4 regions of the Neobacillus sp. B24 genome follow, and region 2 is predicted to be linked to each of the others. Evidence: predicted binding sites of a transcription regulator. Region 2 holds the regulator's gene; each other region holds the start of a gene.

Region 1 (8,035 bases), 2.3 Mb from region 2:
AAAGTATGTATTACAAAAATTAAGACCGGATTTGGTACCGGTGGCTGGCAGCTGGCGGCACTAAGATGGTGCGCAAAAGCCGCAAGCAAGCCTATCATTGCCGATGGCGGAATCCGCACCCACGGCGATATCGCAAAATCTGTTCGCTTCGGGGCATCGATGGTGATGATTGGTTCTTTGTTTGCCGGTCATGAAGAATCACCTGGAGAAACGGTTGAACGAGATGGAAAGCTATATAAAGAATACTTCGGTTCGGCTTCCGAATTCCAAAAAGGCGAACGCAAAAACGTCGAAGGCAAGAAAATGTACGTAGAGTACAAAGGCCCGTTAATCGATACCTTGATCGAAATGGAGCAAGACTTGCAGTCCTCCATTTCCTACGCAGGCGGAAACAAGTTAAAAGACATCCGCACGGTAGATTATGTAGTCGTCAAGAATTCGATTTTTAATGGGGATAAGATCTATTAATGCTGCAAAAGCCTGTTTCTCCTATTATATTGGAGAGCAGGCTTTTTTTTAGAAATATCTATATTCATTCAACCAATCCATATATATCCAAATCAAGGACAATTTCACTACATTCTTATACGATTTTGTCTTTAAGAAGCCCGTTCAAAGACATTTTTACCTTTTTCTGGAGGCAATTTGTCTTTGATATTCCAAAAATACCCATATCAAAGACATTCCCGTCTCTTCTATATGCATTTTGTCTTTAATAGGCTTGATCAAAGATATTTTTTCAAGTTTCTCGAAGAAACTTTTCTTTAAAAACCCCACATTTCCATGATTCTATTGCTTTCCGTCTCTTAAAAAATCACATCCGCTACAAAAACGATAATCATAATCAACTGGATAACACCCTTTGCAAACGTGCCGCTTAAAAAGGCAATTAAAGTCGCAAACGCCACCTTCAAAGACTCCGAAAATGATTTCTTTTGCACCAATTCCGCAAGTAAAACCAAGACAAACGGAACAATGATGACGCCAAACGGCGGAATCACAAAGCTTCCGACGATCAGGCCGACCGTTGCTGCCCTCATCCCCCATTTAGAACCGCCTGCCCGATCGACAAAGTGAAGATTAGCCAAATAATCTGCCACGAACAATACAACCGTCAGCAGCACGAACATCGTCCAGGAAATCCACGAAAGTTCCTCAGAATTAATCCCAAAATGATAAACTGCTACGCCTGCCCAAATAACCAGGACCGAAGGGATAATCGGATAAACGAGCCCAATGAAACTAACAATAAAGCAGGCAACGATAATAACCCATAAAATAACGTCCAGTATCTCAATCACCTCATCCAAGTATTTACCCTCATCATAACAGGAAATCAGGAATTTCATAAATATATACAAAAAGGAATCGCAGCCTAAAGTACTAAAGCTGCGATTCCTCCACTTTTTCTAAAATTGCAGTTCATCCTTCTTTGGCTGGGCTGCCTCTTTTTCCTGATTATTGGTTTTGAAAACGTCTTTTGAGATGCTGTTTAATTTTTTCAAAAACCGATTAAACCCAAAGCCGACAAAGAACGCAATGCTAATTGGCGCATAAGGGGTTTTGTCATAGTCCACAAACTCAATTAATAATATCCCGCTCTGGATTAACATCACGGCTATAACGGCTGTCCCTGTTGCAAAGATAGGATAGAAAATGTACATAACCCAGTGGCGGTAGTCGTTTAGCTCCCCTTCCATGTAATGGGAACAGAACATGTACAGATGGCGCAGAGAGCCGCCGATTGCTCCTGCAAAGAAATAATACAGGAATATTTTGATGTCCGTAATGTAAGGGAGCATTTTTTCAAGCATGCCTACCCACAGCATTCCCACTGCTAAAAAGCTGCCGAAAAATAGCAACAATAGATAGGACAGAATAACAGCTTTCAACCATGTCTTCAAGCTATCACCCCCGCATATGTTGCTTTAAACTATGCGGCAAATTCGATTGAGGTGCTATTTATAAAAAGGACAGTGCTTATTCCTCAGTCAGCTTCTGCACTTCTCTCGCTGTTTCCTCAAGGATGTAGACAACGGGTACTTGCGTGGTAATATTCGAACGTTGAAACCACTCTTCCGTTACATAATAGGAAATATTTATATCGGCCACTTTGCCAATCGTACAATGTTTATTATTGGTGATGCTGATAATTTTGCTGCCTTTTTGCTTTAGTTGATTGATATGAGAAATCGTGAATGAATTTTCTCCTCCAACTGACAGAGCAATCGTTGTACTGTTTTCAAGAAAATTCGCATGGATTGGCATATACGGATCCTTGACATACATCGAGAATTTCCCCAAGCTTGAAAAATATCTCGCCCCATACTCTGCCAATATCCCGGAACTCCCAGAACCGATAAAAATGAGATTGTCCGATCTCACAATCAACGAAGCAGCCTCCCTGATTGCCCCGTCAAGGTTGCCATTTACTGTTCGTTCGAAAAATTCGTTAAGAGCATATTGGCTGCTTTTGACTTTTCGGTCATCATTTTCATCTAAATACATTTTTAGTTTGACTTTGAATTCCGAGAAACCTTCGCAGTTTAATTTTCGGCAAAACCGCAAAATCGTTGACGTTGAAACATGTGTTTCATCCGCCAAATCACGAATCCGCATGTAGACCACTTTCTCGCCATTTTTACAAATATAATCATATAAGGAAGTTTCTAATTCATTAAAGCTTGCAATAACATCACTTGAGAACACGAAATTACCTCCAGAACTATCTATATCTCTATCTTAACACAAAGGTGAAACAACATGTTACTCATATGTAACAAGTTCCTTTCGGTGGAATTTGCACCTAAATGCCGGTAGGTGATTTACGATTGTTCCAAAACACATCGATATGTACTGCAGCACAGAAGAGGGTGTCGCCTTACACCCTCTTTTATTTAAATAGGTGAAGCCCAGTGCCCCACCCTTGTTAATTCATATACTTATTGACAAAGTTCCAAATCGTGCCCCAATATTTCTCCGGGTCCACTTTCTCCGCTTCACCGTGCCCTGCGCCAGGTATCGTCAATCTCTCCTTATCAACCTTTGCTGCTTCGTATATATCATTTAACTCCGAGTAAGGAACGAAGGAATCGCTTTCCCCGTGAATAAATAACATCGGTGTGTTACTTTTTGCCACCTGTTCCACCGCGGAAGCCTCGTTTAAATCGTATCCAGCCCGAATTTTTGTAACCGTATTGGCCGCGTTCATGACCGGGAACTCCGGCAATCCAAATAGGTCGTCCAGCTGATAGGTGAATACATCCATAACCGAGGAATAACCGCAATCCTCGACAATCACCTTAACATTGCTAGGCAGCTCTTCGCCAGAAGTCATCATTACCGTCGCCCCGCCCATCGAAACTCCGAATAATAAAATTTCAGCGTCGGGATCTTGTTCGATGATCTGGTCAATCCAAAGCAGCATATCTTTTCGGTCATCCCATCCCATGCCGATATAGTCTCCCTCGCTCTCCCCGTGCCCTCTTAGGTCCGGTGCCAGGACATTATAGCCTTGATTGTAAAAATTTCGTATCCAGCGTGTCATTCCCTTGCCATTCATGGTGTATCCATGTGCGACAATTGCCCATTTATGCCCTGCATCATTATTCTCATAAACCCAACCATTTAATTTCAAATGTAATTTGTCGGATGATACAACACTCCATTTACTTGGCTGATGGTTACTGGAGAATTCAGCATCATCGAGCTTGTTTTCTTCCGCAACGGCTGCATTAACTGCTTCCGACTGGGCCAAATGAGGGTTGCCAGTCAGAAAATCCTTCTCCTGGTGGGGGTTTAGTGCGAAATTATAAAAATAGTTTCCAACCAAAAAATAGGCTGCTACCAAAAGAATCGCAACTACCGGGATGATGATCTTAATCTTCTTCATAGAGGCCTTCCTTTACTTAAATATGATATTTATATAATACCAAAAAATTGAAATATTTGTAGATTCCTATAATATGGGGTGCAAGACCAGTGGGACCAGGGATTGAGAATATTCCGCCCGTTGTGGCATTTGTCATCGGGGTAATGGTTGCTGAGGGCTTAAAACATCTGCGACACGCTAATCTTAAATGCCAATCCAAACACACTATTAAAAAAATAAATAAATGGCGAGATTCCCCATCTCGCCATCGCCACCCTCTATCTGCTTCCGCTTTTCACCATTGGCTGCACAACGGGACTGCTCTTAAAGGCAGGCTCTTTTTTCTTATAGGCGTGGTAGTAAGCCATCCCTATAAATACAACACCGCCAACGGCATTTCCTAAAAATACAGGGACAAAGTTTTGCAGGTACTCCATCCAAGTAAAGTGTCCGGCAAAGATGGCTGCAGGAATGACAAACATATTGGCGACGACGTGCTGGAAGCCAATGGCAACAAACGCCATCGTCGGGAACCAAATGCCGAGAATTTTTCCGGACATATCTTCTGCTCCATAGGAAAGCCAAACCGCAGATGCTACCAGCCAGTTGCAGCCAATTCCCGAAAGGAATGCCAGGAGAAATGATGCCTCCAGTTTATGTTCCGCAACATCGATCGTTTTGTCCAAAAATACACCAGTTTCGGTTAAGCCAATCAAATGACCGAAAACATATGCGACAAAAATGGCACCGACAAAATTACTTACCGTGACCAGCAGCCAATTCCACGCAACCTGTTTAGTGGATACTCTTTTCGCGAACCGCGCCAACGGCACCGCCATCATGTTTCCGGTTAACAACTCACCTCCCGCAAGCAGCGTAAGGATGAGACCAATCGGGAACAAGGAGGCGCCAATTAAACTGCTTAGTCCCTGCAAGCTCTCCGGCAGCGTTGCTGTTACACGGATAAACAGCAGATAACCGAGTGCGATAAAGGCCCCTGCCTCAAATCCTAATATCAACGTTTGCGTTGCAGCATATTTTGTTTTCTTCACTCCATTCTCAACGGTTATTTCCATGATCTTTTCCGGTTTGCTAAATGCCATACCTATCCACCCTATGCAAATTAAGTTTGTGAAATAATTAACATAGTTATTCTACATCACATTCCCTAAATACGCTGTGAACAATTTATTAATTATTTATGTAACAAAGTTCACAATTCAACGTAATTCTCATCCCACTCCTTCAATTGCCCTTCAATACAATTCGCCACATGTAACAGGAAATTATTTTACTACCATAAATCGATTTGTTCTATAAATAGAGAAAATTTAAACGTCTGCTTTCCTAATAATGAAAAATCAAGTATACTGGATTAACTACACAGTATAAGGAGATACTTACCATGCCAGAAAATTCTGCATCTGAAAAAAAGAAAGTCAGCCTGCAAGAGCTAATGAAGCAAAAGCTTGAAAACAAAAAGAATCAAAATGCCTCTGAGAATGGAAAAGCAAATGGCAGTCTTTCAACGCAAAAAATGAGAAGCCAGCAAACGAAGAAGCCTAGCAATACCCGGAGAAAAATGGGCAGCTAATAAATGGGCAGAATTCAGTTACATTGAAAAGCATTCAAGGTCACACTTGGATGCTTTTTCATTTTTTTCTGAAATAGACAACATGATATAATTATAGGTATAGTGTAAACAACAAGTATGATTGAATTTAGGAGTGTAAATATGAATTACAAAGCAGTCATCTTAGATATTGACGGAACTATCCTTCCCCATGGGCAATCAGTAAGTCACGCCACAAAAGACGCTATCGAGCGGTTAAAAGCAAAGAATATAACAGTAGCCATCGCGACTGGGAGAGCGCCTTATTTTTCTAGTGCGATTGTCGAGGAAGTGGGTGTCGATTCGGCGGTCTTTTTTAACGGTTCCCTTGCGTATTATGAAAAAAAGGAAATCTACCAAAGCCCGATAGAGAAGCAGTTTTTGGAAAGATTACATGGTTTGACTAAAGAATATCAGCATCCGCTGACATTTTTAAGCAATCAAACCTTCAAGGCAAGCGATTTAAATCATCCATATATTGTGGAATCTTATCAGCATGATGACTGGAAGCCGGAATTGGCGTCACCTAGTTTTTGGCTGGAACAGGATATCTTCCAATTATTCCTCCACTGTGATCAGGAAGAAGAACAATCCTATCAATCTCAAATTCCTGAACTAGATTTTCGGAGATGGACTTCAACCGGAGCGAAAGCCTGCGATGTCAATATGTCCAATTCAAACAAAGCAGTAGGAATTGCCAAGCTGCTGGAGCGTCTCGGCATCGCCCCAGATGAAACCGTTGCGTTCGGCGATGGCATGAACGATATCGAAATGTTGTCATTCGTGGGCATGGGCGTTGCCATGGGATCTGCGCAAGAGGAACTGAAGCGTGCGGCCAACATGGTTACACTCTCTGCGGAAGAAGATGGCGTTTGCCACGGATTGGAACGTCTCGGTCTTATTTAAAAAATGAAAATCCATGCCATTAGATCAACGATGGCATGGATTTATTTTTTATTACTGCGCCAATTTTTTATAATCCTCAATAAAGGCTGCGACCTGCTCCTCCTTCGTCGCCCATGAAGTAACAAGGCGAATCGCTGAGTGTTCGTTATCGACTTTTTCCCAAACATGAAAAGCATACTTCGTTTGAAGCTCGTTTATCACTGCGTTCGGCAATATCGGAAAGATTTGATTGGTTGGTGAATTCGTTAGAAACGTAACATTGTCCTCGCTCAGTTCCAGCTTGAGTAAAGCTGCCATTTTGTTGGCGTGGTCCGCCAATTCAAAGAATAGGTTGCCTCGGAACAGTTCATGAAACTGAATCCCGAGCACTCTCCCTTTTGCAAGCAGTCCGCCTTTTTGCTTGATGTGGAAGCGGAAATCAGCTTTAAGAGACTCGTTGCAAATCACAAGGGCCTCTCCAATCAGCGCCCCGTTCTTCGTCCCGCCAATATAAAAGGCATCGACAAGTGCCGGAAGCTCAGCCATCGTAAGGTCATTTTCTGAGGAGGTAAGAGCCGAACCGAGCCGCGCCCCATCCATGTATAAAATAAGATTATTCTTGCTGCAGAAATCTCTCAATTGTTCCAAGTCATTCCTTTTATAAATGGTCCCAATTTCGGTTGAGTTGGAAATATAAACTAGTTTTGGTTTAACCATATGCTCATCTGTATGGTAATCAAGTACGCCTTGAAGAAGGTCAGTGCTTAGTTTCCCGTCTTTACTATCGACAGAAATAACTTTGTGCCCGGTGGCTTCGATCGCTCCGGTTTCATGAGTGAAAATGTGACCCGAACTTGCGGCAATCGCGGCCTCATGCGGTCTCAAGAATGCAGCAATCGCGGTCAGATTGGTTTGCGTCCCGCCCGATAAAAGATGAACATCGACATCAGTTTGTCCGAGTCTTTCCTTGATGAGCTCCACTGCTTTTTTAGTGTAGCGGTCCTCGCCGTACCCTTCCTCCTGCTCCAGGTTGGTCTCCATTAACGCCTTCAATATTTGGGGATGCGCCCCTTCACTGTAATCATTTTTGAAGCTGTACATTGTGTTTTCCTCCTCGTTGTAACGGTTTCGCAGATATATTTGTTTTTTCGCAGATATATCTAAATTGTCGCAGATAAATGAGGACTTTCGCAGATATATCAGAAAAATCGCAGATATCATTCAATTTTCCGCAGATAAAATCATTTTACCGAAATCCCACACCATTTTAAAAGAGAAACATCCCCTTATTAGGTAGAATTCTACGTAATTTTATTGTAATTCTACCAAATTGCAGAGGAATTCTACATAAACACATGCGAATTCTTCAAAAAATCAGAACAATTCTACGCGTTCCCCATGGAATTCTACAATTTGTCTCTATCATGTAACCTAACTGTAATACTAATCTATTTTTTCCTTTCATAGAAATAGAAAACAATACGAGAATTGAACCTGGAGGTATTTCTATGAGAAAACTAATTGCAGCACTAACTTTAGGAGTTTCACTGTTATTTGCAACACCAGCACTCGCAGCATACAATGTGCAAACTGGGGACACGATGGATAAGATTGCCAGAGATCATAATCTTTCATTACAAGAGATAGCACAACTGAACCCGCAAATC
Region 2 (8,035 bases):
TTCGCTTGTTAAACGGGATCTGCGTCCCAACCAGCCCGAAACATGTTCATACAAGTAGGGGGTGAACAGTTTTGATTTCGGGATCAAGTCCCACGTTTGAGCCGTTCTACCCCGACTACCGCTATAATAAGACTAATAAGAAAAAGGTCAACCAGAAAAATCTGGCTAACCTTATATTACGAACGTTTGATTGGATGGGCTCTAAGCATTGACATATCTATATTGCTAAAAAAGAGTTCTGCTTAGAAAAAAATATCCAAACGATTAATTAGTAAAGCCTATTCTTAATTGGACGTTTGATTAATAAGTTTTGTGGATAGTTTTTATGAAGGAATGAGCAACTTTTTGAAATAATGTGGATAATCCGGTTTTTATGTTGATAATGTGGATAAATCAACCTTTTTCTGTGGATAATGTGGAAAAGCTTGAAAAACTCTTGAAGTAATGCCATTTTAATTGTGTATAACCTTGTGGAAAACGTAGGTCTTTGGACCCGTCTGCAAAACAAGTAGCGTTTGAAAATATCGCAATTGTAGATATGTAGATATCCCTCAAAAATTTGTAGATAAAATCGCCAGCATCTATATTTCAACCCCCAAAAAACAAAAAACCGGGCTCAATCAGGCCCGGCAATCTCTATTATTCAGCTAATTGGGCCCATGCCTCCATTAATTCATCGAGTTCGGCCTTTGCTTTTTCATTTTTCAGATTAATCTCCAGCACTTTCTCATGATCCTGAAATACTTCAGGGTCACATAATTGCTGCTCATAGTCTTCGATTTGCTCTTCAAGCTGTGTAATCCGCAGTTCAATCTCTTCTAATTTACGCTTTCGCTGACGTTCCAGTTTTTTTGATTCTTTATCCTGTTGATAACTTGATTTATCCACAGGCTCAAGTGAAGCTGTTTTCTTCTGGGAGGCGGCAAGCTCCAATGCAGCCAGTTCTTCCTGCTCGAGCTTTTTCTCAACGTAATAATCGTAGTCGCCAAGGAATTCTGTGCTGCCCTCCGGACTTAACTCCAATACCTTCGTGGCAATTCGGTTAATAAAATACCGGTCATGGGAGACGAACAAAAGCGTTCCTGGATAATCAATTAATGCATTTTCCAAAACTTCCTTGCTATCTAAGTCAAGGTGGTTGGTTGGCTCATCTAAAATTAGCACATTTGCTTTTTCAAGCATCAACTTTGCAAGAGCGAGGCGCGCTTTTTCGCCGCCGCTTAATGAAGAAACATTCTTCAAAACATCATCACCGGTAAATAGGAAATTCCCAAGCACCGTACGAATTTCTTTTTCCGGTTTGAGCGGGTATTCATCCCACAGCTCGTTCAACACCCGTTTATTCGAGGTCAAATTGGCCTGTTCCTGATCGTAATAACCGATGGATAAATTGGTTCCGTAGAAAATCGTTCCGGCCAGCGCCGGCAGCTTTTTGATAATGGTTTTTAACAGGGTGGATTTGCCAATGCCGTTCGGTCCAACAAGGGCAATGCTGTCGCCCCTAAAGACACGAAAAGAAATGCCTTCAGACACCTTTTCGCCTTCATAACCGACGGCAAGCGAATCAACTGTTAACACATCATTGCCGCTTTGCCGCTCTATTTCAAACGAGAAAGAGGCTGATTTTTCATCGCCTAGCGGCCTGTCCATTATGTCCATTTTTTCAAGCTTCTTCCGCCGGCTTTGCGCCCGCTTCGTTGTTGTGGCGCGCGCTATGTTTCTCTGAATGAAATCCTTTAATGCAGCAACCTCTTCCTGCTGCTTTTCGTAAAGCTTCATATCACGTTCATAATTGGCGGCCTTTTGATCAAGATAAGAGCTATAGTTACCAGGAAAACGTTGTATTTGTTTGCGTGAAACTTCATAAACCTGGGTAACTACTTTATCCAAAAAATAACGGTCGTGGGATACGATCAAAATTGCGCCGTCATAGCCCTGCAAATATTGTTCCAGCCAGGATAATGTTTCAATATCAAGATGGTTGGTAGGCTCGTCCAATATTAAAATATCAGGCTTAGTTAACAGGAGCTTGCCTAATGCCAAACGAGTTTTTTGCCCGCCGCTTAGGCTGGAAATCATTAATGAATGGTCAGAGAAATTTAAACCGTGCAGAACGGAACGAATATCAGCTTCATATTGATAGCCGCCCTGTTCTTTAAATTTCACTTGAAGCTGGTCATATTCTTTTAATACTCTATCGTACCTTACTGAATCCTCAAAGATATTAGGGTCGGCCATTTGTGCCTCAAGTCTGCGCAGCGATTTCTCCATATCCAGCAGACCTTCGAAGACAGTCAGCATTTCACCCCAAATCGAAAGATTGGACTCAAGACCGGTATTCTGAGCCAAATACCCAATGGTAACATCCTTTGGTTTGATGATTTCCCCGCCATCATGTCCCAGTTCACCGGCAATTATTTTTAAAAGCGTTGATTTGCCTGCTCCGTTCCGTCCGACGAGGGCTACCCGGTCCCTAGTTTGTAATTCCAGCTTTATATTGGATAAAATAAGGTCAGCACCATAATATTTTTGTAATTGATTAACCTGTAATAAAATCATCTTTTGTCACCTCTATTGCTATAATTAGTGTACCGTATTCCTTGATAGTCGGCAATAAAGCGGGGCTAGCATAAATTTGTAAATAAAAGTTCAAAGTTTCACACACATTTATGTGAAAATATTGTATCATTTTGAAGGGAGGCAATAATTTTATGGCTGAATTTACTCATTTTAATGAAGAGGGCAGAGCTAAAATGGTCGATGTCAGTGACAAGCCGGAAACGGCACGCACCGCTATTGCCCGTTCTAGCATAACTGTTAGTAATGAGATTTATGAAAAAGTAACGAATCACGAAATGAAAAAAGGCGATGTATTAGCGGTGGCTCAAGTAGCAGCGGTGATGGCTGCAAAAAAGACTTGGGATCTTATTCCGATGTGCCATCCGATTCCGCTGACTGGCGTGAATGTCATTTTCTCTTGGGAAAAGACCGAGCGGCAACAGTATACATTACATATAGAGGCATCGGTTAAAACGAAGGGCAGCACAGGTGTTGAAATGGAAGCGCTGACAGCGGCGTCGGTTTGCGCTTTAACTGTGTACGATATGTGCAAGGCCGTGGATAAAGGTATGGTTATTGGACCGACTTTCCTAGTTGAAAAAACAGGCGGCAAAAATGGTGATTTTAAACGAAATATATAGCGGGGGGGTAGGAGTATGGCTAACGAAACAACGAAAATACCGCAGGCCACGGCAAAACGGCTGCCTTTGTATTATCGATTTTTGAAGAACTTGCATTCTTCCGGGAAGCAGCGTGTGTCCTCAGCGGAGTTAAGTGAAGCGGTAAAGGTCGATTCAGCAACAATCCGCCGTGATTTTTCCTACTTTGGTGCGCTTGGGAAAAAGGGCTACGGATACAATGTGAATTACCTGTTAAGCTTTTTTAGTAAAACGCTAGATCAGGACGAATTGACTAAGGTGGCGTTGATTGGGGTCGGTAATCTCGGCACTGCCTTTTTACACTATAATTTTTTGAAAAATAATAATACCAAAATTGAGTGTGCGTTTGATGTGGATCCGGGGAAAATCGGCACGTCCATCGGTGATGTTCCGATTTATGATATGGCTGATTTGGAGCAGCGTTTACTTGAAGAAAATATTCCAGTAGTTATCCTTACGGTTCCAGCTCCTGTTGCCCAGCAAATTACTGACCAGATTGTCAAATCCAATGTAAAAGGGATATTAAATTTTACGCCGGCACGGTTAAACGTTCCACCAGGTATCCGTGTTCATCATATTGACTTGGCGGTTGAACTGCAATCACTCGTTTACTTTTTAAAGCATTATCCAAATGATGAAGAGATAGAAGAATAACTGTTTTAAGGGTTTTTCACAAAATAGGTGAAAAGCCCTTTTTGTTTTATTTTACTATACAAAATGATGAAAACGGGATAATATAGTATATAAATCCAATATGAAAGGTTGGAATTAAAGTGGGAGTAGAAAATTCAGTTCGTTCAATCCCTCGACCGCTTGTCAAAGCAAATCAGTTGACGATTGTAGTAAGTGTGATTCTAACATGGGTATCAGGTCAGGAATGGATCTTATTAATCCCATTGTTGGCTGGACTTTCAGGACTATTATTCGGATACAATCCGGTTATGCAAGTTGCAAAATTATTTTTAAGAAAAGACCCTAAGGAATATATTCCCGAAGATTGGGAGCAGCAGCAATTTAATCAAAAAATTGCTGTATCCTGCCTTACCTTCGGATTTGCCGGCTTTTTATTGGGCTGGAATGCAATCGGGTATATATTTACGATTATGGTAGCAGCAGCGGCAACTGTTGCGATTCTTGGTTTTTGTATCGGTTGTTTTATTCATTACCAGTGGACCCAATATCGCTTTCGCAGGGCACATCGATAATTGTCTATAGATAGGTCTGACTTTGTCAGACCTTTTTTGTTGCCTGCTTCTATTTGACGTTTCCATATCCTTACATTTACAATTAATTTGAAAATTACGAATAATTGTTGTGGAGGGTGACCATTCTATGAAACTCGTTTCCCAAGAATCTGAAACAAGAGGAGAAAACTCTTACAGCTTTGATGAATTTCTCGAAAAGCGTGACAATCTTGATTGGTATCGTGATGAACCTTTTTTGCAAAAGGCCGCAGAAAAATTTCTCGGCGGCAGGTTTAAGGAAATTCACGAAAAGCTCCTGGCATTTTCTCCTACTGCTTCTTCTAAATGGAACAGGTTAGCTGAGCGGATCGCACGCCCTGAGGTGCGTCCGTACATGCTCCATTATGATGCGTTTAATCATCGTATTGACCGAATTGTCCGGCCGCAGGAAGTTCACCAATTGGAATCCGAAATCTTTGGAGAAGGGCTTTTTTCTAGCAAAATGCCCGCTTGGGAAAGCTTTTTGAAAAGAATGTTGATCCATCAATTGGGTGAAGCTGGTGTAACCTGTCCGTTAACGTGTACACATGGATTGGTGGCGCTTTTGGATCAGTTCCGGGACGAAGCCTGCCCTGAACTGTATGATGTTTTAATGCATACAAAAGAGGGGGTGAACGGAGAATTTGCGATTGGCGCCCAGTTTATGACCGAGATTCAGGGTGGTTCTGATTTGCCTGCCAATGTCCTGGAAGCAGTTCCGGATGGAAAGTACTATCGATTATACGGCAATAAATTCTTCTGCTCGGCGGCGCATGCCGATTATTCGGTTGTCACTGCGAAAATCTCAGGTACTGATAAGGTGTCCACGTTTGTTGTACCATCCTGGCTGCCAGGAGATAAAGAGAAGGAAAAACGAAACAGCTACGATATTAACCGAATCAAATGGAAAATGGGGACTTCGGAGCTGCCGACTGCGGAAATTCAATATAAAGGAGCACTTGCCTATCCGATCGGACCGAAGGATAGGGGCATTGCCGTTGCTGTCGGCATCGTGTTAACACTATCTCGATTGGAAATCGGCATTGCCTGTGCAGGGTTCATGCTCCGCGCTTCAAGGGAAGCGAATCTATATGGAGATTTCCGGACAGTGTTTCGAAAAAAGGTAAAGGACTACCCGCTTTCTGCGAGCAAATTGAAGCGTATCGAAAATGCGGCACAGCGGACGACGGCCGGAGCGTTTAAAATTTATGACCTGTTCTTGATATTGGAAAAGCCGCTTAATCCGGGCATTAAGGCGGACCAGCCGCTGGAAATCAGGAAAAAGTTATTTAATTTGCGGGAGCTTGTCCTGCTGCAAAAAATATGTGCCACGAATGAGGGGGCAGAAGTGCTGCGTGACGCCATTTCTGTATTTGCCGGTCATGGTGTGATGGAGGAGTTCTCCTCGCTGCCGCGGATTTTTCGTGATGTAGTCGTGAACGAACAATGGGAAGGACCGCGTAATTTGCTGCTGACGCAAATCTACCGCGATTTGGGCCGGGTGGCTGACTGGTATCCACCTGGGGAATTTGTGGCGAGTGTACTTGAAGGTGCCGAGTCTAGTACGGTGCAGCAGTTATCTTCTCGTTTAGAGGATTTACTGCAAAGACCAGTTTTGGGGGAAGTCAGCGACGAGTCGCTTCAGGCAGCAGCTGAGTGGGATGCGTTTTGTGATGAAATTTTTAAGGTATATCAGGAGGTAGCTTTAAGAGAAATAGAGAATTAAGGGGAATTGTCTACCGGGTTGGATAGGAATTTAGTCATTGAGTAACTAAATAGTTGTCATTGGCGACCGAATGGAGTTGGAAAATAGAATTCGGGTAACCAATAGGGGTTATTGGCAACAAAACTGCTAGCAGGAAAGGAAAAAGTGCAGCCAATAGTGGTTATTGGCAACAAAACTGCTAGCAGGAAAGGAAAAAGTGCAGCCAATAGGGGTTATAGGTAACAAAACTGCTAGCAGGAACGGAAAAAGTGTAGCCAATAGTGGTTATTGGCAACAAAACTGCTAGCAGGAACGGAAAAATGTGTAGCCAATAGGGGTTATAGGTAACAAAACTGCTAGCAGGAACGGAAAAAGTGCAGCCAATAGGGGTTATTGGCAACAAAACTGCTAGCAGGAACGGAAAAAGTGCAGCCAATAGGGGTTATTGGCAACAAAACTGCTAGCAGGAAAGGAAAAAGTGCAGCCAATAGGGGTTATTGGCAACAAAACTGCTAGCAGGAAAGGAAAAAGTGTAGTCAATAAGAGGTGTTGGAAACAGAACTGCTAGCAGAAAAAGGAAAAAGTGCAGCCAATAGAGACCATTAGTGACCAAGTGGTTCTGAGAATTAGAATCAGGCTAGCCAGTAAACAAAAAAACAGGGTGTCCGGCACCATAAGTGCCAGACACCCTATTTTTTCACCTGATCTTTATATCTAAAATGAAACATAATCATTTTAAGCCCAGACCCGAAATCGAACGTGGCCAAGATGACGAGCAGGTAGCTGAAGAAGCCCCAGCCGTTGCTTTGAACGTCGTCGATGGCGAAATAGGTGAACAGGGCACCAAGCAGGAAGTAAATTAAACCGGATAACAAAGGTGAACGTTTCATAAGAAGAATCCTCCGATAAAGTTTTGAATCGCCTCAGCCTCGCGCATCAGCCGTTCAATGTCATCCTTGAATACAGATTGGACTAGCACGACCATCGTATTCATCGCCACGTGGGCAAAAATAGGGACGATAATCCGTTTTGTTTTTACATAGAGAAACGCAAACGTAAAGCCCATTCCCGAATAAATCAGAATATGTGCCGGATCCATATGAACGAGCGCGAAGATAAGTGAACTGATTAGTGCTGAAATAAAGAAACTAAAGCGTTTGTGTAACGCGCCAAAGATAATTTTTCGAAACACGATTTCTTCCAATATTGGCCCGACAATACTAGTAACAAGGATTGCCAGCGGGAAAGTTTCAATAATGGTTAGAATCTGCTGGGTGTTGTCTGAGCCCATTTTAATGCCCAACATGCTTTCAATGATGGCTGCTACATATTGTGCGAACAACGCCAGAAAGAATCCAAGGATACTCCACTTAATTAGGAAACCAGCAGAATTCCCCCGTTCGTTTAAACCGGCGGCACCCATTTCCTTTCTTAAAATAAACAGAATAATAACTAGCGCAACCGTAAAGCTGAAAATTAGCCAAATCGGAACGGCCAAACCAGTATCTTTACCGAAAAAACCAAACCCCAACATCAACACCGGAATCCCAGCAATACCGGAAAGCTGCATGGCGATGTACACAATTAAGATAATCCAATATTCCCTTTTCAAATAGATTGTCTCCTTTATGTTCTTTTTTACAAAGGATATTTATCCTTTATTGTACCGTTAAAATTAGTCCTGTATCAATTTTGAGGACTTTGGCTAAAAATGATGAATAGAATACGAAAACTTTCACATACTCTATAAGGTGGAAAAATGCGGTAACTTTTTTGGATATTTTTATGCATGATACTTGCAAAAGATTTTAAGATTCATTATTATAATAATTGTGTTAGCACTCATTGAGTGTGAGTGCTAATAATAAACATAACCACATATATTTGAG
Region 3 (8,035 bases), 920 kb from region 2:
TTTTTCACACTGTTGATTGGAGCGGAAGGCGGCGAAGACTCCTGCGGGAGTAGTGGGACAGGTGAGACCCCGCAGGCGTTTACGCCGAGGAGGCTCACCGCCCACCCCGCGGAAAGCGAAGCCGCCTGGAGCGGAAATCAACAGACCAGTTTCAAAGACATAAAAGCAAAAAAGGGGGGCCAAAAGTTATACTTTTGGGACACCCTCTTTTAATTTTGCAAAAAACTTGGTTGACCAGAACATATAAAAAAATGACCAGAAAAAACGTAAAACGACCAGAAAATCTTTGAAACTGACCAGAAAAATCCAAAGACTGACCAGAAAACTGGTCCTATCAATAAATTAACTAGAAAAAGGGATATCAAAGGCACCTGGATAGAGAGAAAATCATAAAAATGGCAGCCAGACTAAGCCCCAAAAAATTATCTCTTCAAGATATCTACAATTTCTAGGAACTTATCTACAAAAAATCACAACATATCTACAAATTTTCAAAGGATATCTACAATTTTTCAACTTTATTTACAATTCCATAATCTCAGCCACAAAAAAGAACCAGCGATTTCTGTAATCGCCGGTCCTTATAACCAAAAGCTATATTATTGTACCGCTCCGTGACAGTTTTTATATTTCTTCCCGCTCCCGCAAGGACATGGATCGTTGCGTCCGACGGTTTCTTTGTTGACCTTCGGCTTCTTCTTCACAACTTCGCCGTCTTCCTTCGGATTTACGGCCTGTCCCTTGGCAACCTCTTGGCGTTCTAAGTTGTTGCGGATTTCTGCCTTCATGATATACATCGCGGTTTCGTCCTCAATGGACTCAATCATTGCTTCGAACATTGCTAGACCTTCATGCTGGTATTCGCGCAATGGATCAATCTGTCCATACGCACGTAAATGGATACCTTGACGAAGCTGATCCATCGCGTCGATGTGGTCAATCCACTTCGAGTCAACAGCGCGCAAGGTTACTACTTTTTCAAATTCTCGCATTTGCTCAGGGTAAAGGATTTGTTCCTTCTCTTCGTAACGCTCTTTCACCTTCGACATAATCAAGTCGACGATTTCATCGGTATCCTTGCCGCGCAGTCCTTCAAGCGTGATATCACCTTCAGGAAGCAGGTAGGCATGGGCATAGTCGACAACGCCTTGCAGATTCCATTCTTCCTCGTCCAAATGTGCCGGAGCAAGAGCCCCAATGTGGCGCTGAACCGAACTCAAGATCATATTTTGAATGATATCGCGCAGGTTTTCGGAATCCATAACCTCGTCACGCTGCTTGTATATAATCTCGCGCTGCTGGCGCAACACATCATCATATTGCAACAGCTGTTTACGGGCATCGAAGTTGTTGCCCTCAACACGTTTCTGCGCAGACTCAACAGCACGTGACACCATCTTCGACTGAATTGGCTGGGAATCGTCCATACCAAGCTTTGTCATCATTGCTTTCATATTGTCAGAACCGAAGCGGCGCATCAGTTCATCTTCCATTGAGAGATAGAACTGAGTTATACCAGGGTCTCCTTGACGTCCGGAACGTCCACGCAGCTGGTTGTCGATGCGTCGGCTCTCGTGACGCTCGGTACCGATAACGGCCAAACCTCCTAAGCCAACCACACCTTCGCCAAGCTTAATGTCGGTACCACGACCGGCCATGTTCGTCGCAATCGTCACTGAACCAGCGTGACCGGCTTCAGCAATAATTTCGGCCTCACGTGCGTGATTTTTCGCGTTCAATACGTTATGGCGAATGCCTTTTTTCAACAGCATCCGTGAAATCAACTCGGAAGTTTCAATGGCAACCGTACCTACAAGCACCGGCTGCCCCTTCGTATGACGCTCAGCAATATCCTCTACTACGGCACGGAATTTACCTTCCATCGACGCATAAATCAAGTCCGCTCGGTCATCACGAACGATTGGACGGTTTGTCGGAATCACGACAACGTTCATATTATATATGTTACGGAATTCTTCTTCTTCCGTTTTTGCAGTACCCGTCATCCCGGCCAATTTTTCATACATCCGGAAGTAGTTCTGGAACGTAATGGTTGCCATTGTCTGGCTTTCGTTCTGAATTTCAACGCCTTCCTTGGCTTCAATCGCCTGGTGCAGCCCCTCGGAATAGCGTCGGCCCTTCATCAGACGGCCGGTAAATTGGTCAACAATGACAATCTCGCCATCCTGAACGACATAATCGACATCAAGGTGCATCGTTACGTTTGCCTTCAGCGCCTGGTTAATATGGTGGTTTAAAGTCACGTGTTTCATATCAAACAGGTTTTCAATGCCAAATGCTTTCTCGGCCTTGCTGATACCCTCATCCGTCAGCATAACGGCTTTTATTTTTTCATCGTACGTATAGTCAACATCCTTCGTTAAAGTCCGGACGAATGCGTTGGCTTGCATATACAGTACCGCTGACTTTTGTGCAGAACCAGAAATGATTAGTGGTGTCCGCGCTTCGTCAATTAGAATCGAGTCAACCTCGTCAATAACGGCAAAAAATAACGGGCGCTGTACCTTTTGTTCTTTGTAAAGCACCATGTTATCACGCAGGTAATCGAAGCCGAATTCATTGTTCGTACCATAAGTAATGTCGCAAGCATAAGCAGCCTGTTTTTCATCCTTATCCATGCTGTTCAAGTTCAAGCCGACGGTTAGGCCTAAAAATTCATATAATTGGCCCATCTCAGTTGCGTCACGGCTTGCCAGGTATTCGTTGACGGTGACAACGTGCACGCCTTTTCCGGAAAGGGCATTTAAGTAAACTGGCATGGTTGCGGTTAACGTTTTACCTTCACCGGTTTTCATTTCGGAGATATTTCCTTCATGAAGAGAAATACCACCCATTAGCTGAACATGATACGGGTAAAGGCCAAGCACGCGGCGCGCACCCTCACGAACGACAGCAAAAGCTTCTACTAATAGATCATCAAGTGTTTCGCCTTTTTGGTAGCGGTCCTTGAATTCAGCAGTTTTTTCACGTAGTTGATCGTCGGTCAATCGTTCCGTTTCAGCAGCAATCGCGTCAATTTTGTTCGCTAGCTTATCCAGCCGTTTCAGCTCGCGTTTGTTCAAATCAAAGACTTTATCTAAGATCCCCATTATGTGATTAACGCTCCTTTATATCGAGACTCATAAAACCATTTCTTGGCTAATAAGAAATATAAAATTTCTACTAAATTTTATATTTCTTAACGCATAAATTCAACTACTCCTCTGTCTTCGTCCTAACGGACTCGCCAATCGGCGAGTTTTCATTTAAAAAATTACTATAAATATACATAATCCATCTTACCATTTTAAGGCTTGGAGTGACAACAATGTTACTGTATCAGGAAAAATTGCCAAGGAACGCCGTGGAGATGTTTGATTTTTTGTCAATTTTGACAGCGAAGTGACAGTTAATGACAAATTCACACTGCCGTAGTCAACTCCAAAGAAAACCTGATTGTGGATGAATAAAATTGCTATATTTATGTATAAATATTAATTCTAATACACTTAAACACTACCTAAATAGTGCTAATTAAACCCCTTGATAGCAACATTCCTATGTTGTTTTTAGGTAAAATTACTTAAACGTAAATCATGAAAAAATATTCACAAATTGTACATTGGATTATACTCCCACAATGTTAGATACTAACTTTAGAGAGGTAACTATGGAAAATAAATAGAGAACCAATAAGTTATGGGAAGGGTGAGGAAAGTGGCTATTTGGGGGAAAAAGAAAAAAGAGACCGATCCCGAATCGAGAGAAGAAAAACAAAAAGTTGGCTTATTCCGCAAACTCTGGCAGAAAGTCAGAAACATAGATTGGAAGGATCCGGTCACACGTTGGAAAGTCATGTTCGTTTCATTAATCGGATTAATTGTTGTTGGTGCTGGCGGATACGGGGTTATTCAATTCACTAACTCGCCGACATTCTGTTCCAGCTGTCACGAAATGGCACCAGAATACACAACCTTTACGGCAAGTGCCCACAACAACATCACTTGCGTCCAGTGTCACATCAAACCGGGTGCAGTCAACATGCTGACTCACAAGATGAAGTCACTGAAGGAAGTTTACTATCACGTAACCGGTGTGCCTGAGCAAATCGTTCAAACCGAGGACGAAGCTGTTTCCAATGAAAACTGTATGCAATGTCACTCGAAAAATCGTCTTGTCACCGCATCGGGCGACTTAAAGGTAAACCACAAAGGACATATTGAAGAAGGCGTACCATGTATCAGCTGCCACGCCGGCGTTGTCCACGCGAAAATGGCTGCCCGCGGCATCAATACTGATGAAGTTCGCGGCGATTACACTAAAGAGACAGCCGAAAAAATCATGGAAAAGAAATACCTCGCTCCAAACATGGGTACCTGTATCGATTGCCATGACAAAGTAAACAACGGTGAAAAACCATGGAAAGAAATTTCTTACCTCGTTCCGCCAAATCCGGAACACGTAGAGAAAAAGCTTGACGAAAATGCTAAGAAAGCTTCAGGTGAAGCCAAAGTAGCAAAAACTGAGGAAATTTCCGAAGGAGAAAATACGAAAACAGTCACAACAGCTCATGATCAAAAAACACAAGACCTAATTCTACAAGCAATTGGCAAGCAGCAGAAAGATGTTAAACTCTCAATGGCTTGTGAAACCTGTCATAAACAAGTCAACATTCCTAAGGATCATAAGGCTGAGGGGTGGAACCAGTCGCATGGTACCACAGCCGTCCAACAATTGGATAAATGTATGGACTGTCACGAGGATTCCAATTGGGTTCGTGAAATTCCAAAAGAAGACCTTATGACCCTATTAAAAATGAATGATGCCAAAGGAGAAACCGGCCAATATACACCGAACATGACATTGGTCAAAGAAGAAGCACGTATCAATAAGTTCTGCAGCTCCTGTCACTCTGACCGTCCTGCAAGTCACGGGAAAAGCGACAATTGGTTAACAGGACATGCATCACAAGCCTCCGCAGACCAGCAAAAAGCTGAATGTTATGTCTGTCATGATCGCTCTAAACCAGTTAATGGCCAGGAACTTGGCAAAGCACCTACGGATGTCTATTGCGAGAATTGCCATCGTACGGGTTTTAAGGGTGAATCTAAAAACTAGGGTGCAAATCATCTTAGAATAAAGGGGGTCACGATATGGAAGAGGACAAATTGGAGCAACAAGCACCTGAAAGGAAAATGCGCAACAAATTCAAAATCTTGACCCTGTCTCTGCTTTTTATCGCAATATTTATAATAGCAGGTACTGTGACAGTGGAATCTACTTCAAGTTCAAGTTTTTGCGAAACGTGCCACGAAATGAAGCCGGAAACGCAGACATTCAAAGTTTCATCACATAGCCAGTTGCAATGTAATGACTGTCATATCCAATCAGGTGCAGCAAATTTGGCTAAGGCAAAAATGGACGGTTTGGTGAGAGTATATAAAAAGGTAACCGACAATTTTCCAGCACCGATTCATATGCCTACTCAAATACCAAATTCGACTTGTGAAAAATGTCACAATATGAAAACTCGGAATGTTACAACATCTGGAGATATTATCATTCCGCATGGAAAGCACATTAAAGAAGACATCAAATGTGTTGAGTGCCACAGCGGAGTTGCCCATGGTGATATTGCTGATCGGAATGTAACATTCAAAACCGATTACGAAAAATGGAATGAAACTCTAGCAAAACAAATGATGAGTGAAAAATACACCCAGCCAAAAATGGAAGAATGCATTAGTTGTCACATAACAAACAATGTATCTACAGCCTGTAAAACTTGTCACTCATCTGGTATGGAGCCGGCTTCACATAGCAATCCGAACTTTATGAAGGGCGAACATGGACAGCTTGCAGAAAAGAATATTGATAAATGCAACAGTTGCCACTCATATATGTCTGATAATCCAATAAAGAGTATGCAAACAAAGACTGTTATTGAACAATTCATTGAAAACGGCAGTTCGAGCACCGGTACGATTTCGGCAGCGCAATACGCTAAGGAAAATACGTTTTGTAAGACATGCCATGCCAAGAAACCCGCAAGCCATGACAGTGATTTCTTTAATGACCATGGTAAGCTTGCTGGAAGTAATATTGGAACATGTAAGGCGTGCCATGATACCAGCAAGTTAGGCTCAAATACTTCAAATCAAGTAATCTGTGCTACTTGCCATCCCGCCACACATAATAAAGTATCAGAAATAGCTACACATCCTATTTCATTGAATGGGATTACGAAGCCTTCCGCAACATGTTATAAGTGTCATGATCAGAACACTTGTGAAAAATGCCATAGGAAGGATTAATGTGCGATTTTGCACTTCTGATAGTTTTGTTGGCTAGTACGATCAATAAAACTATCAGAAGTGATTCAGATTAAACTACATTTGAGGTGGATATTTATGAAGGCTGTACAGCCAATAAATCCAGAACCGGATAATAACGAAAGATCCCATTTGCAGAAGGAAAAAAAGAAAAGTTTTACAAAGTTACAGGCATCTTTGCTAATCGTCGCAACCTTAGTTATTAGTTTAGTAGCAGGGTATTTTATCTGCGATAAATATGTGTGGCCCAATAAAGAAGAAGCAAGAATGATTGAGCAAATTGATTACTATAAAGGACTAGTAGCCAAGAAACCTAATAATCCTGATAACCACGTGAATCTGGGCTATTCCTACTTCATTTACGGGGATACCGATAATGCCATAAAGCAACTGAAAAATGCCATAAACCTTGATAACAAAAATTTCGCTGCCTATTTTAACCTTGGGCTTGTCTATAATTCTATGGAAAGATACAACGAAGCAGCAAGAATGGCACAAAAAGCGGAAGCACTCGGTCCGAAGAATTTTCAGGCACACTTATTGTCAGGGATGGTCTATCGAAATTTAAAACAATATGATAAGGCGATAAAATCATTGCAATCAGCACTTACAATTATGCCATCAAACACGGATATCATTACGGAAATTGGCAGAGTAAAAGAAGATCAAGGACAATTTAAAGAAGCCGAGGAATTTTTTAAACAGGCCTTAAGTTACGACCCATTATATAAACCCGCATCTCAAGGCTTGGATAGGGTCGATGCAAAACTAAAAGACAACAAGTAGAAGGAGTTGACCACACATGAAAAAGAGGACTGTGTATTTAATAATGGGTGGAATTGTTGCCCTTTCCGTTGCTTTTTTTGCAATCGTCTCTATTTTTCATTTGGACTCAAAATTAATTAAACCGGTTGTTGCAAGTGTTAAACCGGGAGGGCCAAAGACATTTTTAAACTCATTGTACGGGGACTTTGATCAACCGCTAAAGAAACCGATGGATGTTACACAAGTTGACAATTATATTTATGTGACTGATGCCAATAGTCGTGATGTACAAGTTTTTGATGATTCGGGAAATGTGGCCTTCAAATTTGGAAAACAAGGAACAAAGGAAGGTGAATTTTCATTTCCGTATGGAATTGCTGGAGATGAAAATGGACATATATATGTTGCTGATATGGACAGTGCCAATATTTCCATCTTTGATGCAAAAGGCAAATTCATCAAATACTTTGATGATAAGGAAAAGGTACTTAAAGCCCCGGGTGGACTGCGTATATTTAATGAAAAACTTTACGTAACGGATATTAAAGCAAATAAAGTTTTTGTTTTTAATCTTAAAGGGAAGAAATTACTAGAGATTGGCGGGCCTGGGGATGCCGAGGGGAAATTTATTGCACCAAATGCCGTTACAATTGATTTTGATAATAATATCTACGTATCAGATTCGGCGAATAATAGAGTTGAAATATTTGATAAAGATGGCAAGTATACCAAATCAATAAACGGATCAAAAGACGGAAAAGGTAATCCAACTTTCCTTAATCCAAGAGGTGTTGGTGTCGATTCAAAAGGTAATTTATATGTAGCTAATAATCTCTCTCATACTGTATATGTCTTCGACCAGAGCGGGAAAGAACTATATGAGTTAGGGGGGATGGGAACTGCTAATGATAAGTTCTATCTTCCCAATGGTGTTTTTA
Region 4 (8,035 bases), 390 kb from region 2:
CTTTTGTACCGCGGGAGGAGAAGTCCGCCAAGCTGCCTTCCTTATCTCCCGCAGCAACGGAAATGACCCACGGGGCCTTGGCATAAGGGTTATGGGTGTTTTCAGCCGGTCCTTCATTTCCCGCGGCAAAAAGCACCGTAATTCCGTTATCATAGGCCGCCTTACTTGCTAGATTAATAGGATCATTGGGGTCGAACTCGCCCGAGGATCCCCAAGAATTGTTAATAACACGAATATTGTATTTTTCTTTATTAGCAATCGCATAATCAAAACCGCCAATACCGTCTAGTACTAGAAGGGCTGCACCGGAACCGTAGCCAACCAGGTTGGCACCAGGGGCAACGCCTTCATATTTACCACCAGACATTTCACCCGTTCCACCAATGATCCCAGCCACATGGGTGCCATGTCCCGAATTGGAATCGGTATTGGGGACATTTTCAATATATTTAATCGGCACAAGACCGCCTGTTAGATTGCTTAAATTTACACTTGCCAGCACATTCTGCACCAGGTGACTGCCAAACTTTATATCACCATGAAGGCCGTCAACTCCGCTGTCATTGATGACCACTCCAACACCTTTACCGGTTATCGGCAGGCCGCCGTTTGCCTGGGTCATCGCAGCATCGGCGCGCGCCCTATCAACGCCGGTCATCGCCGTTGCATCGGCATTATAATATGTAAGCTTTTTATTTAAATAGATTGATTTTACACCAGGTGTGGCAGCAAGTTTATTAATCTGGTCCTTTGTCGCCAGCAAACCTGCAATTGGCAAAGCCTTCATCGAAATTGCTTTGGTAATCCCCAGCTTTTCCAACAAATTTAGGTTATCTTTAGTAGGAGGGCCGTCTCCTTCAAAAGTTACAACCACTTGTACCGGCTGTGTTGTTGTTTTTAATACCTTCACAAGATCCAAATCTAGTACTGCGGGAATTACCTCTGCTTTAGCCTCTGGTAGATTTGGCAGCACCAACGAGAATAGTAAAGCAAAAATAAGAAGTCCTGAAAGCCACTTTTTCATATCCAAACCCCTCTCACAATTGGTATATATCCCATTTTCCGGGAATATGCCAGAAAACACCATTCGCCAAAAGGAGTAATATTAATGAATATCGGTACTAACTTTCCCTCATACCGAGGATATACCTCCGTAGACGAGCCAAAACAAAAACCAGGCACAAAGCACCCGGTTCCATCTCCTCCTAAACAAGAGTTTATTATTAAATAATAGAAATGTCCGCCCCACGTGGACAAAAGGGCGAATTTGTCTTTTTGTGGTGCCTGACACCAATACCACCATTCCCACTATTGCCACATTGCCACATTACATTACGTCAATGGCACCAGTTGGTTTTGTACGGCGTAGATGACGACCTGCGACCGGCTTTTAACACCTAGTTTTTTGAAGATGTTGCTGACGTGAATTTTGACGGTTTTGTCGCTGATGAATAGGGTTTGGGCGATTTCTTTGTTGTTCATGCCCTTGACCAAGCACAACAGTACTTCTTTTTCCCGCTCGGTCAGCATCGAGTCTGCCGGTTTTTCTTCCTCAACCACCTCCGGCTTAGGCTGCATGAAACCCAAAAACTTCTTGGTCATACTTGGATGGATCACCGATTGGCCATTTGCCACTGCGCGAATCGCATCGACAACATGTTGAGACGGCGCATCCTTTAGTAAATAGCCATCGGCCCCCTCACGAATCGCCGACATAAAATACTCGTCATGGTCAAACATCGTTAAGATTAAGACTTTTATCGATGGATATTGCTTTTTAATCACACTGGTTGCTTCAATCCCGTTCTTTTCGGGAATATTGATATCCATTAAAATGACGTCCGGCATCGCTTCCTTTACCCTGGCGATTGCATCGTTGCCATTGACCGCCTCAGCAATCACATCAATATCCGACTCCATTTCCAAAATGTTTTTCAAACCGTCCCGCAGCACGGCATGGTCATCGACTAGCATAAGCTTGATCATGTATTTCTCCCCCTTCAATCCCCATTCTTGGAACCGTTAACGTAATTTCCGTTCCAGCCCCCTCACGGCTGTCGACCTGAAGCATCGCGTGAATCTTCTCCGCTGCTTCATTCATATGTAGTATCCCAAAATGCGGATGCTCGCGCGCTTTTATCATTGCCTGAAACAGCGAAAAACCGTTACCATTATCCTTCACCTTTAACATCACATTCTCTTTTTGAAAGCTTAGCAGTATATCAATTTTTGACGCCTCTGCGTGCTTAAGGGCATTCTGCACACTTTCCTGACATATATCAAAAATAATTTTTTCGACCATTGAGCTTAATTGAAACTCTGGCCCGCGGGTCTCAAGACAAATTTCCAGATTGTGTTCGCGGCGGAGCATGTTAATCTTGGCAGTGATTGCGGCCAGCAGACCGACCCGCTCAGTTGGATATGGCCTCAAAGCATAAATCGATTCCCGCACCTCTTTTAAGCTTTTTCTCAGCTTCCCTGTGCTTTCCACCATCAGCCGGAGTGAATCTTCAGGCACCTTGGTAAACTTCCGCTGCGCCGTTTCCAAGTTCATAATCGCACCGGCAAGCGACTGGGCAACGCCATCGTGGATATCCCGGGCAATCCGGTTTCTTTCCTCCAATATCAGCCGCTTCTCCTGCTCTGCAAACAGCCAGCGCGTTTTAATCAGAACCGCAAGCTGGTTGGCCAGCGTTGCCGCCGAGCGGTAGTCCTCTTCACCAAAACTTCTTGTCCGGACACGGCCAAGGACAAACAATCCAACTAATTCTTTTTCAATAATTAATGGGGCATACAATAAGGAGCCGACTTCCTCTGTAAAAAAATCACCTGCAGGTCCGGCTTCTATTTTCGTATTTTCATAGACTTTTACCCCTGTGATATGTTCGAAAGCAGAGGCGGTTTCCCCGGATAATTCCGAGCCCATCACAACCGGACCTTCGCCAAAGCTAAACACCCAGCCGGTCGGTCGCCGCTTCCACAATATCCAAGCATCGACATCAATAAATTCTTGAAGATTATTGGCTAAAAAGGTAACCCAATCGGGAGCGGCAATTTTTTTATTTAACTCGGAGGAAATGCTGAACAATGCCTTCAGCTTCGCCCTCTCCCGCTTTAAATTGGCGATTATTGAGCTTAGCAAAGCAAAGCAGACTAGCGGCGAAAAGAAGAAAAAAAAGGTAAATACGTCAACTTGGCCGCGATTTTGATTGCCCAACACATAAAAAAGCACGAGATAGACGGCAGAAATCAGAAAACTGTTCAGCTCCTGGAGCGTCTTTCGCTTCCAGACCCTAATAGGATAATTCTGCGGCCGGATCCACAGCACGAAGTCAACAATCAAGTTATTAATCAAGTAATAGGGGATAATCACAAGGCCAACATGAATAAGACCCTGCAAGACTTTAGAAACACCCTCGAGAGGCAGCATCGGATCCAGCCATTGGCCCGCCATATGGGCCACAAAGAAACTGATCATGTGCATGGCCGGGTTAAACAAAATAATTCGCAGCGGACGACGCCCAATAATATTAACAGCGGCAACAATAATCCCGTAAAAAACGAGCGTATTCGCAACCCCATCAATAACATAAATGACGTAAACGAGCGCAAACGAAATGGTAACTGTACCATTCCAGACCGGTAACGGGAAATACTCTACAATAAATAGGAATAGTATCAATAACGCGAAAATTAACGGATCATGTGGGACCGATAACTGCGTCAGGCCAGCTTGAAGAAAAACCCATCCGCCAGCAAATGTTATCAGCCCTAAAAATTGCCGCGACAGCCTCTCTTTCTTTTGCAAAATGCCTGAACTACTCATGGCAACGACCCCTTTATTTCCGTTACGGATTACTAAATTTTCAGTTAATTACAGTGTAAAGGATATCTTCATTGAAAACAATCTGGGAGAATCCTTCCTCCCAAAACATATGCAAAAAATAAAAACCCAGACCGGTCTAATGCACCACACTGACCGGACTGGATCACCAAACATGGTATGGTATGGTTTGGTATACAATATTATGTCATAATCACCTTCCTATTTTCTATTTGGCAAAAGCATTATTCTTGCGATACTACCTTAGTACTAGAATCAAATTGGCACAAAATTAACCAAATTCTGTCACTCAATTGTCACTCTATCAAACCATAATTATTGTAAACTAAAATTAACAAAGGATTTACAATTTACCTTTTTGACGTTGACAACGGAATTTATGTGAAATACATCACAAACTACAAAGTCCTTTAAATAAACATTTTTTATAAGAGGTGGTTCATAATGAAATATGATTTGGTGCTGCTCCACGCTCCGAGTGTGTATGATTTTCGAAAAAATGCCCTGCTTGCCGGCCCGATAAGTGATGTTGTGCCATCATCACCTGTGTTTGAGATGTATCCAATCGGCTTGACCAGCATTGCAGACTATTTAGAGGGCTATGGGCTCAGGGTAAAAATAATCAATATTGCCAACCGCATGTTGATGAGCGAAAACTTTGATGTCGAGAAAAAATTGAAGAATATTAAAACCCGGGCATTCGGTATCGATTTGCACTGGCTGCCGCACGCCCATGGCAGCATCGAGCTGGCCAAAATCGTCAAGAATCTCCATCCGGAAACACCGGTTATTTTTGGGGGATTATCCTCCACCTACTATCATAAGGAGTTAATTGACTATCCGTTTATCGACTTTGTCATGCGCGGCGATTCAACGGAAAAACTCATGCTCCTGCTGATGAACAAATTGGAAACAGGCAACACTCACTACGCCGATATTCCAAACCTGACTTGGAAAAAAGGCAATGAAATTGGTTATAACTCGATTACTTACGTACCAAAGGATTTGGATGATATTGATGTTCCCGGCTACAGGTATACAGTCCGTTCCGTGTTCAAATACAGGAATTTCCTTGACCCGCTTCCTTACAATGGCTGGCTGCAATATCCAAACACAGCGCTGCTTACCGCTCGCGGCTGTACGCAAAACTGCCTGATCTGCGGCGGCTCCAGGGAAGCCTATGACCAAAACTGTAACCGCAACTCACTGGCACTGCGGTCACCGGAAAAACTGGTGGAGGACATTCAATTTATTTCCCGGTTCAGCCGGGCTCCGATTTTTATCCTGCATGATTTGCGCCAGGGCGGACGAGAATATGTCAATGAATTTTTCTGCCGCTTGAAAAAGTTGAATCTGAAAAACGAAATGGTATTTGAATTGTTCCAGTATGCCGATGAGGAGTATTTTAGAAAAATTGAGGACAGTGTTCCGCACTATAGCATTGAAATTACCTTGGAAACCCATGATGAAAAAATCAGACGCTATAATGGGAAATTCAGCTGTACAAACGAAAAAGTGATTGATACGTTAAACTTTGCATTAAAGCATAGCTGTAAAAAAATCGACTTGTTCTTTATGGTTGGAATTCCGGACCAGACATACGCAAGTTCTGTCGAGAACATTGACTTCTGCGAAGATATTCATCTTGCCTGCAATCGGGACCCTAGGATTTTCTATTTTGTCGCGCCGCTTGCGCCGTTCCTTGACCCGGCGAGCCCGGCATTTGAGCATCCGGAAATCCATGGCTACAAAAAATTCTGCCATACGCTCGAAGATCATCGCAAGGCGATCACCCAGCCATCATGGAAGCATATGCTCAGCTATGAGACCAAGCACATGACCCGGGACGATATTGTAAATGCCACCTATGAAGCTGCCTATAAACTGAACGACTTTAAATTAAAATACGGTCTGATTGACACTGCAGGCTATGAAGATATAAAAGAAAAAATAAAAAAATCGCAGGCTTATATCGAGAAAATTGACCATATTCTCTCCCTCCCAGAGGCAGAGCAGGCTGCGGAACTAGCCATCCTGCAAAAGGAAATACAAGAGTTGAATCAATACAGCATTTGCGGCAAGAACGAGCTGAAATGGGAAGTCCAGAAAAACTACGCCAATTTCTTCTCACTCGCCATGGTGGGACTGGAGCAGTTGTGCGTTGAATATAAAAATAAACTTAAACATTCATTAAGTCCAAAACTTCGCTATCAGTTTAAGCTTGAACCGGAACGGCAAAAAGTGAAAATGTAAATGAGAAAGAGGCTGTCTCATGCAGCCTCTTTTCGCTTTAATGCCCGCCAAGGTAGGCATTCCTAATTTGGTCACTTTGCCCCAACTCTTCGGCAGTACCACTTGCCACGATTTTCCCCGTCTCGATCACATAAGCGCGGTTGGCGATGGACAATGCCATGTTGGCATTCTGCTCGACCAGCAGAATCGTTGTGCCAGTTTGATTGATTTCCTCAATGATTTTAAAGATTGTTTTAACGAGCAGCGGCGCTAGACCCATCGACGGCTCGTCCAACAGCAGTAATCGCGGGCGTGCCATTAACGCGCGGCCCATCGCGAGCATTTGCTGCTCACCACCGGAAAGTGTGCCTGACAGCTGCTTGCGGCGTTCTTGAAGCCGAGGGAACAGTTCAAAAACCTTTTCGAAGTCCTCTCGGATCCCCTGTTTATCCTTGCGTAAATATGCGCCAAGCTCCAAATTTTCCTCAACCGACATATTGGCAAACACGCGGCGGCCTTCAGGAACATGGGAAATGCCCCGTTTCACGATGAGCTGCGGCACTTTTCCAGCCATATGCTCACTTTCAAATAATATTTCACCCGTCTTTGGCTTTAATAGCCCGGAAATCGTTTTAAGCAGTGTGCTTTTACCTGCCCCATTGGCACCAATCAAGGTCACAATCTCGCCCGGATTGATGTCGAGGGAAACTCCCTTTAATGCATGAATAGCTCCATAATAGACATTGATATCATTGATTTTTAGCATGTTAGGAAACCTCCTCGCCGAGATATGCTTCGATGACTTTAGGATTATTTCTGATTTCTTCAGGAGTCCCCTGGGCAATTAATTGACCGTGGTCAAGCACATAAATTCGTTCACAAACACCCATGACAAGATTCATATCATGCTCAATTAATAGAATCGTTAGCGAGAATTTTTCACGAATTAGGGCAATTAGATTCATCAACTCTTCCGTTTCCTGCGGATTCATTCCGGCAGCCGGCTCATCAAGCAGCAGCAATCGTGGATTGGCCGCCAACGCCCGGGCAATTTCAAGGCGGCGCTGCTGGCCGTACGGCAGATTTTTCGCCTGCTCATGGAGCACATTGTCGAGCTTGAAAATTTTTAAAAACTCAATTGCCTTTTCCTCCATTTCCTTTTCACCCGAGAAATGGGAAGGAAGGCGGAAAATCGAGCTGACGATTGAATGCTTGGCCTGTGAATGATAGGCCACCTTTACGTTATCCAAAACCGATAAATCGTTGAACAAGCGGATGTTTTGGAACGTCCGGCTGATCCCTTTTTTAGTAATTTTATAGGGGGCCAGTCCATTTAATTTCGCACCGTCCAGTGATATGCTTCCCTCAGTTGGAACATAAACCCCGGTTAACAGGTTGAAAAAAGTTGTTTTTCCAGCTCCGTTCGGGCCAATCAACCCGACCAACTCTCCTTCCAAGAGTTCCAAATCCACTTCAGAAACAGCCTTTAATCCGCCAAATCGGATGCCAGCATTGTCAACTTTAAGCAACGGTGTTTTTGTCGACATCATGGTTCCCTCCTTTAGCGGCTTTGCCAATTTTCAAGAAGGCAGTAATTTCTTTTGTCCCCATCAATCCCTGCGGGCGGAATAGCATCATGGCCACGAGCACAAGGCTGTAAATGACCATCCGGACCTCTGGATAACTGGAGAGGAAGGTAGAAATGATGGTTAGCAGAATCGCGGCAATAATCGAACCTGACATACTGCCTAAACCGCCAAGAACAACGAGTATTAATATATCAAATGACTTTAAAAAGCCGAAGTTAACTGGCTGAATGATATAGAAGTTATGGGCATGCAGAGCTCCTGCAACCCCTGCAAAAAATGCACCAATAATAAAGGCCATTACTTTATAATACGTCGTATTGATTCCCATCGCGTCAGCGGCAATTTCATTTTCCCGAATCGAGATACATGC

What was found. The regulator Rex, encoded in region 2, represses fermentation and respiration genes when NADH is low (regulators of the CRP and FNR family bind a similar motif). The targets are predictions, from matches to a motif close to TTGTGAAATATTTCACAA.
Region 1: ACZ43M_RS16755 (formate/nitrite transporter family protein) is a predicted target of Rex. The motif match lies at 5,001-5,018, and genes of this name have one in related genera.
Region 3: ACZ43M_RS23775 (cytochrome c3 family protein) is a predicted target of Rex. The motif match lies at 3,597-3,614, and genes of this name have one in related genera.
Region 4: ACZ43M_RS26135 (TIGR04190 family B12-binding domain/radical SAM domain protein) is a predicted target of Rex. The motif match lies at 4,224-4,241, and genes of this name have one in related genera.

Annotation. Positions count from the first base shown of each region.
Region 1 covers NZ_AP035777.1:3,409,098-3,417,132, forward strand. Annotated here, with positions in the region: gene guaC (GMP reductase) at 1-468, shown strand, start outside; gene ACZ43M_RS16735 (DUF456 domain-containing protein) at 807-1,301, opposite strand; gene ACZ43M_RS16740 (hypothetical protein) at 1,410-1,904, opposite strand; gene ACZ43M_RS16745 (MurR/RpiR family transcriptional regulator) at 1,981-2,709, opposite strand; gene ACZ43M_RS16750 (alpha/beta hydrolase) at 2,930-3,892, opposite strand; gene ACZ43M_RS16755 (formate/nitrite transporter family protein) at 4,150-4,974, opposite strand; gene ACZ43M_RS16760 (hypothetical protein) at 5,277-5,465, shown strand; gene ACZ43M_RS16765 (Cof-type HAD-IIB family hydrolase) at 5,607-6,389, shown strand; gene ACZ43M_RS16770 (threonine aldolase family protein) at 6,441-7,469, opposite strand; gene ACZ43M_RS16775 (cell wall hydrolase) at 7,877-8,035, shown strand, end outside.
Region 2 covers NZ_AP035777.1:291,707-299,741, forward strand. Annotated here, with positions in the region: gene ACZ43M_RS01585 (ABC-F family ATP-binding cassette domain-containing protein) at 640-2,559, opposite strand; gene moaC (cyclic pyranopterin monophosphate synthase MoaC) at 2,712-3,200, shown strand; gene ACZ43M_RS01595 (redox-sensing transcriptional repressor Rex) at 3,216-3,872, shown strand; gene ACZ43M_RS01600 (DUF4395 domain-containing protein) at 3,992-4,423, shown strand; gene ACZ43M_RS01605 (acyl-CoA dehydrogenase family protein) at 4,551-6,167, shown strand; gene ACZ43M_RS01610 (YdiK family protein) at 6,836-7,036, opposite strand; gene ACZ43M_RS01615 (lysostaphin resistance A-like protein) at 7,033-7,758, opposite strand.
Region 3 covers NZ_AP035777.1:4,783,461-4,791,495, reverse strand. Annotated here, with positions in the region: gene secA (preprotein translocase subunit SecA) at 600-3,113, opposite strand; gene ACZ43M_RS23775 (cytochrome c3 family protein) at 3,718-5,118, shown strand; gene ACZ43M_RS23770 (cytochrome c3 family protein) at 5,154-6,314, shown strand; gene ACZ43M_RS23765 (tetratricopeptide repeat protein) at 6,411-7,118, shown strand; gene ACZ43M_RS23760 (6-bladed beta-propeller) at 7,135-8,035, shown strand, end outside.
Region 4 covers NZ_AP035777.1:5,307,716-5,315,750, forward strand. Annotated here, with positions in the region: gene ACZ43M_RS26120 (S8 family serine peptidase) at 1-1,024, opposite strand, end outside; gene ACZ43M_RS26125 (response regulator) at 1,333-1,986, opposite strand; gene ACZ43M_RS26130 (GAF domain-containing sensor histidine kinase) at 1,961-3,826, opposite strand; gene ACZ43M_RS26135 (TIGR04190 family B12-binding domain/radical SAM domain protein) at 4,289-6,097, shown strand; gene ACZ43M_RS26140 (ABC transporter ATP-binding protein) at 6,135-6,842, opposite strand; gene ACZ43M_RS26145 (ABC transporter ATP-binding protein) at 6,844-7,623, opposite strand; gene ACZ43M_RS26150 (branched-chain amino acid ABC transporter permease) at 7,598-8,035, opposite strand, start outside.